DNA from 4 places in the Ornithinibacillus jepli genome. Region 4 is predicted to be linked to each of the others. Evidence: predicted binding sites of a transcription regulator. Region 4 holds the regulator's gene; each other region holds the start of a gene.
What was found. Region 4 encodes Rex, which represses fermentation and respiration genes when NADH is low (regulators of the CRP and FNR family bind a similar motif). Its sites were predicted from a motif close to TTGTGAAATATTTCACAA; they were not measured.

Region 1 (3,202 bases), on a different contig from region 4:
ATATAGACCCAAAGAAAATTCATCCTGCAGGTCCAACCGCATTTCCAGGAGGCTATATATTAAGAAGAAATTTATGTAATCTAGGATATACAAGTTCACTTGCAGAACCAGAGACCCCTGTACCACCAGAGAAGCTAGCACAAACATTCAGTTTAATCCAAGATTCAATTGATAAGGGGCTACCTGCAATCTCATATGATTTATTTACAACGGAATTTGGTTTAATTTATGGTTATGATGATGAGAAACAAGAATTTTACGCTAAAGATCCTTCCAAAGATGGAACGATAGCATATGAGGATTTTACAGAGAGAAAAGGGTTTTTATTTATTACAACAATTAGTGAAAAGTTAGCACACTCTAAATATGAGATGCTCCGGATGGCATTAGAAATGATTGTAGATCATGCCCGAGGTAGAGAATGGAATCATATATTTAATGAGAATTTTGTAATGGGATTAGAAGGTTTTGATGCTTGGATACAAGTATTTGAAAGAGGTAACGTCGATCCATTGGGGAATGCTTATAATCTAGATGTAATCGCTGATGCAAGACAATTTGCAGTGAAGTTTCTAGAAGAGTTAAGTACTAAATGGGACGGGGGAAATGTAGTTGAACGCAATGTTCGAGAACTAGCAAAAAAAGCATGTAAACACTACTTAATATCCGCTGAAGCTTTTCATGAATTAAGTTCATTATTTCCATTTCCTGACGGTGGAAAGCCAATAGTACATAAACAAACTGCTATTGAATTATTAAGAAAGGCTAAGGCAGCCGAAGTGGAAGGATTAGTTTTATTAGAAAAAATGCTTCACTTGATGAAAGGGTACTATTCAGAGAAGTGGATATATTAGGGGGAGAATAAAGATGAGTAATTTTATTAAAAGAGTAGGTACGACGTATATTCCGGTAAAGAATCCGAAAATAGCATCTGACTGGTATCAAACGGTCCTAGGTGCAAAGGAAAATTACCGTGATGAGGATAAAGCTATTTTAGATTTTGCTAACCAAAGCTTTTTTCTTGTAAAGTCCATAGCTGGAGAGAGAATAAGCTTCCAAGATATAAATAAAAAAGAGCATTTTGCATTAACCTTTGAAGTAGATGGGTTAGAACAATTAAAAGAATTCCACTCATTCTTAAGAGCAATGGAAGTAAAAGTTGGCGAAATAGAAGACCGTGGACACCCAGGATATAACTTTGTGTTTTATGATCTTGATGATAATCTATTCGATGTATGGAGTGAATTAAGTCCAAGCTTTAAGAAATAATGAATATAAATAATAAGACCGCTCATGAAAGAGTTGGTCTTATTTTTGTGATGCTAGCAAATTTGTCATGTTTTTTTCAAATCATTCAAGTCATATAGTCCTTCTTTTGAGTTAAGCTATAGTAGAATAGAATATATAAGAAAAAAGTTGAGTGGGGTGTACCAATGGGGTTACAAATAACAGAAGACGCAGCGAAATGGTATATAGATGAAATGGGATTGGAGCAAGGAGATTATGTGCACTTTTTTTTAAAGATCTATGGTGGGATTAAAACGGAACATCCGAATTATTTTTTAGGAATTTCTGTAGGTTTAGAGGGTGAAGTTGCTGTTAAACAGGAAGTGGATGGAATTACCTTTTATTTCGGTGAGAAAGATGCTTGGTTTTTAGATGAATTTGATATGAAAGTAGATATGGGTGAAGACGAAGTGGAGTATATGTTCACCAAAAAATAACTAAGAAATAAGATATTCTTTCATGGACATAATAATCCTTGATTACGTTATGAGGAGGATTATGATGTCAGAAGAGAATAAAAATAAGAATCGAGATACCGGAAGACAGAAGAATCATGGAATTAAATATAATACAGAACCAGAACGAAATGGAAAACATGATGTGGAAATTGCGAGTGACACGGAATTTTTAAATGTGAATGGTAAAAAGAATAAACGTAAAAGAGATAATGGATAATTATAAATGGAGCTTGTTCGGGCTATTAGAACAAGCTCCATTTATACATATAGAGAAGTTTTATTTGTGTGATAATTCACAAACAGATATAATAAGGAGTGAGAAAAGGTTTTAAAGGAGATAGAACATGAAAATTGGGATAGATAAAATCGGATTTTATACACCACATATATATGTAGATATGGAGAAATTAGCTGAGGCACGGAATATAGAGCCCGCAAAATTTACGATCGGGATTGGTCAAAGCCAAATGGCAGTTGCTCCAATTACACAGGATTCTGTCACACTAGCTGCAAATGCTGCTTTAGAAATTATCGATGATGAAGATAGAGAAAAGATTGATTTTGTTATTTTTGGTTCAGAGTCTGGAATTGACCATTCAAAATCTGGTGCAGTATATGTGCATCAGTTATTAGGATTAAATCCTCATGCACGTGCGATAGAAGTTAAACAAGCTTGCTACGGAGCAACAGCTGGAATTCAAATGGCGAAGGGGCATATTGCATTAAATCCAGATAGTAAAGTATTAGTATTAGGTACGGATATTGCTAGATATGGATTAAATACTCCTGGTGAGTCTACACAAGGTGCCGGAGCTGTTGCGATGGTAATTAGTGCTAATCCTAAAATTATGGTGCTAGAAAACCCAAACGTATACTTAACCAACGATATTATGGATTTTTGGCGACCGATTTATTCGGACAAGGCGTTTGTAGATGGTAAGTTTTCCAATGAACAATATATTCTATTTTTTAATAAAGTTTGGGAAGCATTTAAAGCAAAATCGGGTCTAGAATTAAAGGATATGGAAGCAATCTGTTATCACCTTCCATATACAAAGATGGGGCTAAAAGCGCTACGTACCGTGTTAGATGAAGCAACCGAAGATGTTCAAGAACGCTTATTAGAAAATTATCAAGTAAGTACACTTTATAATCGCAATGTCGGAAATATTTATACTGGATCATTATACTTAAGCTTGCTCTCTTTACTTGAAAATAAAGATGATCTACAAGAGGGTAATCGAATTGGTATGTTTAGCTATGGTTCAGGAGCAGTTGGGGAATTTTTCTCTGGTACGCTTCAACCTAATTTTAAACAATACTTAAACATTGATGGCCATAGAAGTTTATTCAATGCAAGAAAAGAAGTTTCAATTGAAGAATATGAGAAAATTTTTGAAGAAACATTACCAACGGATGGAACTGATATCGAATTAGATATTAATCGCGATCCAGCT
Region 2 (3,202 bases), on a different contig from region 4:
GATCGTGTCTTGTATTTAAAAGGTGGGGATATCATTCATCAGCAAGCATTAAATGAATCTACAGATGAATATTTGAAACTAGAGATAACTCCAGAGCAATATGAGAAATTAGTATATACATTACCTGAAGGGCATCTTTTTATTGCGAATCACCTTTGCTGTATCCCTATAAAAGATATGAGCAGTGATGAACAAAAAGAATGGGTTGTTAGACTGTCTGCATATAAGGACAAGGAGCTTAGCATTGGACCACTAGGAACGGCTGAATACTATGAAAAATATTACCACGAATTTTAAAGATTACTAGGAGGGAAATAAAATGAAACGGAGCCTGTTCCTCATGTTTATCACTTGCCTATTCGTTTTAATCGGCTGCAGTAACGAACCCTCGAAAAAGGTATTACGATATCAAGAAAACAATGAAATCATCGGAAAGGAAAGAGATGAAATTATTGGAGAATATAGTGATACCATTTACGAATCTATTGACCGTAGTAATTCGAAAGCAACTGAAATGATGATTGGTCCTATCAAGGGAACTGGAGAAGATATCACGCCACCAGAAGGTAGATATACGATAACTTCTGTTCCAGCATCGGATGGGTTTCCACAATCTGGTCGGGTGCTCGTCTACGATGAAGATGGGGTACTTTTAATAGATGAATTAATCGATTACTCATTTGGTGTAGGTAGTGTTACTGTAAACTTAAATGGGACTCACACCGTTCATGTTGATGGGTTAGATGAAGTTCTTTTCACTCCTGTAACGACACAAATTTCAAACGAGCTTTCCGCAGGCATTTGGGAAGTTGGGCAAGATATAGAACCAGGAGATTATTATGTGTATGCTGCATCGGATTTTGCTTTCGGGGATTTACATATTTTCGAGGAAGGAGAATCACCGAAAGTTTTCGAATTTCTTAACACTTCACCAGAATCAAAAATTGAACTTCAATTAAAAGAGGGGCAGAAATTAAGGGTTAGTGGATTATCACTACTTCATTTTGAGCCTAAATCATAATAGGGAAAAAAATAATCCTCATTCACATGTAAGTGAAATGGGATTATTTTTTTGTTGAAATTTTATCGTCTATGATTATTGTACGACTAAAGTTGCAGCCATCTCGGCATGACCTGTACCACACATGATATTACAATATATTTTATATTCCCCAGGTTTCGTTGGTGTAAATGTTGCTTCCCCATCACCCTGGATTTCAATATCGAATTCGTCAATTGAAATTCCATGATGTCCTTCTTCATTTGTAAGCGTAACTTTTACTTCTTCACCTGCTTTTACAGTAAATACATCTTGACCAAGATCAAAGTTTGTTGCTACTAGATTTACTTCATTATTTGGATCAGGTGCAGGAGCTTGTTCACTTTCGCTTGTATCAGATGATGTATCTGCTTCTTTTGAATCTGACTCCTCCCCACCACACGCTGCTAAAACTAAAATGATAGAAAAAAGTAATGCTGATAATAAACCTTTTTTCATCCTATATTCCTCCTAAAAGCAATTCTATTTACACATTTATCTTATCGGAATAAACCATTATTTAGCTGTGACATTTGTCACAAAATGAAGACAAGATTTTTGTCTAGGTTATTATAAGTCAAGATAAACATTCATTTCCCTTTCTACATAGATATAACATTATCATTTTACTAATTGCTCTCCTTTGTTTGGTGGTTTTCACACGTATGCTATAAAAATCGAGAGTATATATTGTCAAAAAACATTTGGATTATATTCATGAAAAATGTTTTCCTACCGTGTACAATAAAGAGAGTTCGTTTTTTTAATAGATTGGAGAATTTTGAGATGAAAAAAACTTATATTTATATAGCATCTATTCTTGTAGTAGTGATTGCTGTTATATTGTTAATTATGAACATCGTAAAAGACGATGAATCTTCTTCTGATTCACCTGATTTATCTAGTTTGGTAGAGTCAAAACCTTTACCGATACCACCAATCCTAGAAGACTTAAATCCAGATCCAAATAAAGCTGAATTCCATTTAACCGCACAACAGGGAACTACGGAGATTCTAGATGGAATTCAATCAGAAACATTAGGGTATAACGGGAGCTTTTTAGGACCTGTCATTAAAGTACACGAAGGTGAACGTGTAAAAGTGAAGATGAAGAATGATTTAGAGGATGCCACAACCCTTCATTGGCATGGACTTTTAGTAGATGGGGAGAATGATGGCGGACCACATTCTGGAATTAAGCCTGGAGAGACTTGGGAACCGGAATTTACCATTGAACAACCGGCAGCAACACTCTGGTATCATCCTCATATGATGAATGCAACAGCAAAACAAGTTTATGAAGGTCTTACTGGTTTATTTATTATTGAAGATGAAGTGTCTGATCGTTTAGCAATACCTAAGGATTATGGTATTAATGATTTCCCATTAATTATTCAGGATAAAAAATTAGACGAAACTGGTAATATACAATACAACCCTGAAATGAATGATATGATGATGGGATTATATGGGAATGCTTATTTCGTGAATGGGGCTATTTCACCATATTTGGAAGTACCTAGAGGAATGGTTCGTTTACGTCTACTAAACGGATCTAATGGTAGAACTTATCAACTGGAGTTAAATAACGGACAAGAGTTTTTTCAAATTGCAAGTGATGGTGGCTTTTTAGAGAAACCAGTAGAAATGACCTCGATTAGTTTAAGCCCTGCAGAACGAGCGGAAATATTAGTAGATTTTTCAAAATTCGAGCCTGGCGAAGTAATAAAACTTGTTGATACGATTTCTGAATTAGGAAAAACGATTTCTAAAGATAATGTGTCATTTATGGAGTTTGTTGTGTCAGATACGGAATCAAAGATTTATCCAATCCCGGAACAACTAACACAGATTGAAACGATTAACCCAGATAGTGCAACCGTTACTAGGGAAATGGTAATGGCAGGAGTAGGCTCTACCCTAACTATTAATGGAAAATCGATGGATATGGGTACCATTGATGAAGTCGTAACATTAAATGATACTGAAATCTGGGAGGTAAGTAATCAGCGGACAGGTATTCAAGGCGGTATGCCACATCCATTCCACTTACACGGTGTCCAATTCCAAGTTATTGATCGTGACGGAAACCCACCGCCCGAAAACGAAACCGGCTGGAAGGATACAATCTTAGTACAACCAGGTGAAACCGTACGAATTATT
Region 3 (3,202 bases), on a different contig from region 4:
TTAGAAAAGAACGTGTTATTACATTACCATTTGATATACCAAAAGAGGATATAAAAGCATCCTATAAAGATAATGTTTTAACAATAACAGTGCCAAAACCTGAAGTTGATTACATTGAAATAGAAGATTCCTAATTATGTGGATTCGGCACCAGCATTGCCGAATCCTTTTCTTTTTCACAGGGAGAGGTGAAAAGTTTGACCGTAATCCAAACAGATAAATGGCTGGAAAAGTCATATGATAAGCCGGAAAAAATATTCCAAAAACTCGCTGAAATGTTTAATCTTGAAGATTATAGAGAGATTGCTAGCATACTAATTAAAAATGGAATGTATCAAAAACCAGAAAAAAATGGTGAAAATCTCATCAATACGCTTAAAAATAAAAACGTATGGCAAATTATTAAAAAAGAGGAACAATACTTGCAAAAGGAATGGTCTGGAAAAAACGTTCCTATTTTTATATTCCCCTCCAATTCTTACAACTGGAAAATAAAAGAGCATTATAAAGGAAGAACCGGACTTGCATTTCATGATAAATTGTTTTTATTTATATCGGATGAAACGACAGAAGAAGAACTAAAAGCGCTCTTTACCCATGAGTATAATCATATTTGTAGACTCTACCAAGATCCTAAAAAGGAAAGAAATTATTCATTATTGGATGTAGTGATTTTGGAAGGTATAGCGGAAAATGCGGTACTTGAAAGGTTTGGGGCCAAACCTCTTGCACCATGGACATCCTATTATTCAGAATCTGAACTGAAAGAAATATGGAATGATTTAATCTTTCCAAATAAAGATTTATCTAAGACTTCTAGAAAATCAACTAATCTATTATATGGTAATAGCTTTTACCCAGAAATGGCCGGCTATTGTGTTGGGTATTACTTAGTAAAACAATACGTAAAGAAAACAGGCATACGTACTAAAGATTTAATCAAGATTCCCGCTGAAAAAATAGTTATCTAACCAGCTAGGCAAATATACAGATTACCTAAAATCTAGGTATCTATCCCAGTCAAAAAGAATGAGCTTTCATATAGTATTAACAAACACTAAGTAAAAGTGTTTTTGGCCTGAGGATAATTACCTCAGATTAACCTGAAAAAGTACGTTAGGAGGGATGTAGAATGTCATTCGGATACGGCGGCTGCGGTTATGGCGGCGGTTACGGCTACGGCGGAGGATATGGCAATGGATTTGCATTGATTGTCGTGTTATTTATCCTTCTAATCATCGTAGGTGCTGCTTGGCTATAATATAGGAATTACCTATAAACTACGATAAGACGGGGACTACTCCCCGTCCTAGGTAGTTAATATTAGGTGGAATTACGAAAGACTATATTTCTTCTAAGTTATTGGCCAAGAGGTGGGCCATAATTATAATACAGTGTATAAAAGTATCCCTATAAATTATTAGGGGTACTTTTTTATTTCCATCTAAGAAACCTTTTATCCACTATTCCCCACAGATAAAATCCAACTTTTTCCTATTTCCACGAAAAAGACAAATCTTCTTGAACATTTTGTGAAGCCTATCTCAATCCATTGTAATATTTCTCACATCGTAATAAGATATGGTAGCGGTACTTTGTGAACAAACACACAAATTTGTCCAATTTATGAACAGTAACCTAGTTAAGGTGAAAGGAGCAAGAAAATGAAACTCAAATTGGCGTTTATTTCATTTGCAATATTAGTCACGACAATACTTGCTGGCTGTGAACCATTATTGGTACTAAACCCAAAAGGTCCACAAGCCGAAACGACAGCAAACGTCATATGGTTATCGATATTTACCATGGCAGTCATTGTCATTGTCGTTATTACATTGTTAATCATTATGATTTTTAAATATCGAGCAAGTAAACAATCAGAGGATTATGAACCTCCACATATTGAAGGTAATCCGATTGTAGAGGGGCTCATTATTGGAATTCCTGTGTTAATCGTTATTTTTCTTTCAATAGTATCGGTTAAATCAACCTATGAAGTAGAAAGTGTTCCTAAAGGTTATGAAGATCAAGAGCCGATGGTTATATATGCTGCTTCATCTAATTGGAAATGGCATTTCAGCTATCCTGAGCAAGAAATTGAAACATTAAACTATGTCATTTTACCTACTGACCGACCTGTAGAATTTCGATTATACTCATACGGACCAATCACAAGCTTTTGGATACCACAACTTGCAGGACAAAAATATGCAATGGCTGATATGGTAACGAAAATAAATATAGTAGCTGACGTACCAGGTGATTATCCAGGTCGTAATGCTAACTTTAGTGGTAAAGGATTTGCAAAAAATACATTTACAGCAACAGCTTTATCACCAGATGAATTTGATAAATGGGTCGAAGAAATTCATTCTACCGCTGAAGCTTTAACAGAAGAAAAGTTCGAGCAATTATTAGAGCCTGGGCACCTTGGTCAAATGACATTTACAGGTACACATTTAGAGTTTAATCCAGCTCCTGAAGGGGAACACGCAGGGCATCACCATGGAGATTCAAGTGATGATATGGAACATGAAAATCATGAGAGTCATGAACATAATAATCAACAAGATGTTGACAGTCACGAGGACCACTCAAACCATTAAGAAAATATTAACTTTCAATACTATTAAAAGTAATCAAATGGAAATACTCGAAAGGGGTTAACATAATGGAATTTTTTGAACGATTTGCCGTCCCCCATCCAAGTCCATTAATTTACGCTTCAATGATCGCTATCGGACTTACACTAATAGCCATTGTTGTTGGTATTACGTACTTTAAAAAATGGGGATATCTATGGCGTGAATGGTTAACAACTGTTGACCATAAACGAATCGGAATGATGTATTTAATCTCTGCACTACTAATGCTATTCCGAGGTGGAGCAGACGCGATTATGATGCGCTTGCAAACTGCTGTTCCAGATAATTCATTTTTAGATGCACAGCACTATAATGAAGTATTTACGACACACGGGGTTGTCATGATTTTCTTCATGGCAATGGCATTTGTAATTGGGTTAATGAACTTTGTTGTACCATTACAAATCGGAGCTCGTGATGTAGCTTTTCCAAGATTAAATGCGATTAGTTTTTGGTTATATTTTGCTGGAGCAATGCTCTTTAATATTTCATTTGTTATTGGCGGATCTCCTGATGCAGGATGGACGAATTACTTTCCACTTGCAGGTACTGATTAT
Region 4 (3,202 bases):
TTAGTTAACTACAGCTAAAATGTCACTTTCACGAAGAATTAAGTATTCAGTTCCATCGTACTTTACTTCAGTTCCAGCAAATTTAGAGAAGATAATGCGGTCTCCTTCTGAAACTTCAAGTGCAATTCTTTCTCCACTGTCAGTTACACGGCCAGAACCTACTGCAACTACGCGACCTTCTTGTGGTTTTTCCTTTGCAGAGTCTGGAAGTACGATTCCGCTTGCAGTCTTTTCTTCTTGCTCAACAAGCTCGATAACAACACGATCTCCTAGTGGTTTAATCATGAAGATAACCTCCTTAATTCCTTTTTGATTTATTTTAATGATTTGTTAGCACTCTCTTTATTTGAGTGCTAATTCCAATTAATATAATAAATAATTTTGTTTTGTTTTGCAAGTATAGAGTTACTAAATTTTTAATTTTTCTTGTCCAAGTTGATTCTATTATTATACATTGCCTGAATATGATAAAATACACAGGAATCGTTTTTAGCCTATTTACGGTAAACTATGTAGACTTTAAGGAGTTGAATTCATTGCCTAATCGATACTGGTGGGTAATTCTTACTTATATAGCGATGCAACTTTCTGGTGCAATTTTTGTACCGATTCTTGTTCACATATTTCCTAATCATCAAGTAGAAGCATCCATTTATTATTCCATTATTAGTTTTACAATCGGTTTAATTATTGTTTTAATATTAATGAAACCTGATATGGAATTGTCCCAAACTAGAAGTAACTGGTTAACGAGTAATGTTGTGGGCTGGTCTATCTTAGGGGTCTTCATGGCTTATTTCGCACAAGCAATTGCGACCATGGTGGAGATTAACATCTTCGGGATTAAAGCTGGATCTGAAAATACGCAGATGATCATGGAGATTACTCGCACGATTCCACTATTCGCGATAATTCCAGCTGTCATTGCACCCATTTTAGAAGAGGTTATTTTCCGGAAAATTATATTTGCTTCATTATATAAACGTACAAACTTCTTTATCGCTGCGTTACTTTCTGCGTTTATTTTCGGGATTATTCACGGTGAACCAGAACATATCTTAATATATGCATCAATGGGATTTGTATTTGCTTTTCTTTATGTGAAGACGAAAAAAATCATTGTTCCGATTATTGTTCATATGACGTTGAATTCTATTTCCGTTATCGCCCAATATTCACTTACACCGGAGCAAATCGAAAAAATCGAACAGCAATGGAATCAGGTACAAATGATTCTAATCGGAGGTTAAAAATTTATGAGAATTACCGCAAGAACCATGGCATTTATCTATTTTGCTATGGGTGCCTTATTTATATATGTCGCTATTACCTTTGCAGAAGATACAATTTGGAATTTCATGACGATACTACTTGCCCTAATTGCCACATTAGATTTCGGGGCAGGAATTCGGTATATGCGATTACATAATAAATTGAAAAAGTTAAAGAAAAAATAACGAAGGAAGCTCCTATAATAGGAGCTTTTTCTATACAAAAAAAGAAGAAGCTTATCGTGCCTCTTCTTCCACGTTCTCTACTTTCTCTAAAGGATAATGCTTTAAGAAATAAACTAATGCCTGTAATTCGATTGCTAAATCAATATGATGCACACGAACATCATCTGGCACCGAAATACGAGCAGGCGTAAAGTTTAAAATAGCTTTAATTCCTTTATTGATTAATCGCTCTGTTACACGATCCGCTTCTTGAGCTGGTATCGTTAAAATCGCAACTCTTACATTACCTAACTTTTCTTCTAAATCATCAATATGATAAATTGGCACGCCACCAATTTCCTTACCTACTTTGTTCGGGTCTGTATCAAATGCTAGCATAATTTTCGTACTGTTATTTTTGGTGAAATTATAGTTTAAAAAGGCTGTTCCTAAATTACCAACCCCAATTAATGCAACCTCTGTAATCTCATCTTGGTCTAACGTCTTACGAAAGAAACCTAATAAGTACTCCACATTGTAGCCGTAACCCTTCTTACCAAGTGCTCCAAAATAGGAAAAATCTCTTCTGATTGTGGCAGAGTCTACTTTAACCGCATCACTTAATTCTTTTGAGGAAACTCGTGTTTTTCCTTGCATTTGTAAGTTATTTAAAAAACGATAATATAACGGGAGTCTTTTTGCAGTTGCTTGAGGTATTTTGTTTTGATCCAAGCTGATTTCCTCCTTACTATCTATCCATGTATCTCATCCAAAACGATTATAACTGTTTCTCTATTCATACTGATTTCTATTTTATCAGATTTTTCCTGATAAGTCGTGATTAATTTCACAAATTGACAATATTATTGCCCCAACGCTTATATTTGGATAAACTTAAACTACTAGAGGTGACCATTATGATAATTATGCAATTAAATGATTTATCCAAATCATTTGGGGCTGAAGAAATATTAGCGAATATAAAAATAGAAATAAAAGATAAAGATAGAATTGCCATCGTCGGCCGTAATGGAGCGGGAAAATCTACTCTTCTTAAAATTATGGCTGGTGAAATGACATATGATACAGGTGAATTAATTAAACCGAAAGATCTAACGATTGGTTATTTATCACAGCATACAGGATTAGAATCCACAAACACCATTTGGAATGAAATGCTAGAAGTGTTTCAAGACTTAATTCAACAAGAAAAGAAATTACGTTCACTGGAAGCAAAAATGGCTGATGTGCATCAACTAGATCCACCGGAAGCACAAAAGCTGTTAGCCGAATATGACCGCCTACAACAAGACTTTGAAACGAACGGTGGGTATAGCTATGAATCTGAAATTAAAGCCGTATTAGCAGGACTTAACTTTCTAGATTTCGATGACCAAACGCCAATTAATGAATTAAGTGGTGGGCAAAAGACTCGTCTTGCATTAGGTAAGCTATTATTAAAGAAACCTAATTTGTTAATCCTGGATGAACCGACAAACCATTTAGATATTGAAACTCTCTCTTGGCTGGAGAAATATTTAACCGGTTATCCAGGTGCAGTAGTAATTGTATCCCATGACCGTTACTTTCTTGATAAAACGGTCTCTATCGTTTATGAAATTTCACGCCATCGAACAAAGAAATATCATGGATCATATAGTGACTTCCTACATCAGAAGGCACTGAATTTTGAACAGGAAATGAAAGAGTTCGAGAAGCAGCAAACAGAAATAAAGAAAATGGAAGATTTCATCCAACGAAATCTT

Region 1: the regulator Rex is predicted to act here: its motif matches at 2,027-2,044, upstream of AB1K81_RS02710 (hydroxymethylglutaryl-CoA synthase).
Region 2: the regulator Rex is predicted to act here: its motif matches at 1,564-1,581, upstream of AB1K81_RS02645 (cytochrome C oxidase subunit II).
Region 3: the regulator Rex is predicted to act here: its motif matches at 1,531-1,548, upstream of qoxA (cytochrome aa3 quinol oxidase subunit II).

Annotation. Positions count from the first base shown of each region.
Region 1 is NZ_JBFEGG010000001.1:511,007-514,208, forward strand. It holds gene AB1K81_RS02690 (hypothetical protein) at 1-854, shown strand, start outside; gene AB1K81_RS02695 (VOC family protein) at 868-1,269, shown strand; gene AB1K81_RS02700 (HesB/YadR/YfhF family protein) at 1,434-1,724, shown strand; gene AB1K81_RS02705 (hypothetical protein) at 1,789-1,962, shown strand; gene AB1K81_RS02710 (hydroxymethylglutaryl-CoA synthase) at 2,090-3,202, shown strand, end outside.
Region 2 is NZ_JBFEGG010000001.1:501,459-504,660, reverse strand. It holds gene AB1K81_RS02655 (ABC transporter ATP-binding protein) at 1-297, shown strand, start outside; gene AB1K81_RS02650 (hypothetical protein) at 320-1,021, shown strand; gene AB1K81_RS02645 (cytochrome C oxidase subunit II) at 1,097-1,498, opposite strand; gene AB1K81_RS02640 (multicopper oxidase family protein) at 1,826-3,202, shown strand, end outside.
Region 3 is NZ_JBFEGG010000001.1:636,702-639,903, reverse strand. It holds gene AB1K81_RS03380 (Hsp20/alpha crystallin family protein) at 1-134, shown strand, start outside; gene AB1K81_RS03375 (DUF2268 domain-containing putative Zn-dependent protease) at 198-971, shown strand; partial or broken gene AB1K81_RS03370 (YjcZ family sporulation protein) at 1,184-1,261, shown strand; gene qoxA (cytochrome aa3 quinol oxidase subunit II) at 1,665-2,606, shown strand; gene qoxB (cytochrome aa3 quinol oxidase subunit I) at 2,672-3,202, shown strand, end outside.
Region 4 is NZ_JBFEGG010000004.1:5,139-8,340, reverse strand. It holds gene groES (co-chaperone GroES) at 1-285, opposite strand; gene AB1K81_RS14540 (CPBP family intramembrane glutamic endopeptidase) at 537-1,250, shown strand; gene AB1K81_RS14535 (YdiK family protein) at 1,257-1,457, shown strand; gene AB1K81_RS14530 (redox-sensing transcriptional repressor Rex) at 1,509-2,168, opposite strand; gene AB1K81_RS14525 (ABC-F family ATP-binding cassette domain-containing protein) at 2,354-3,202, shown strand, end outside.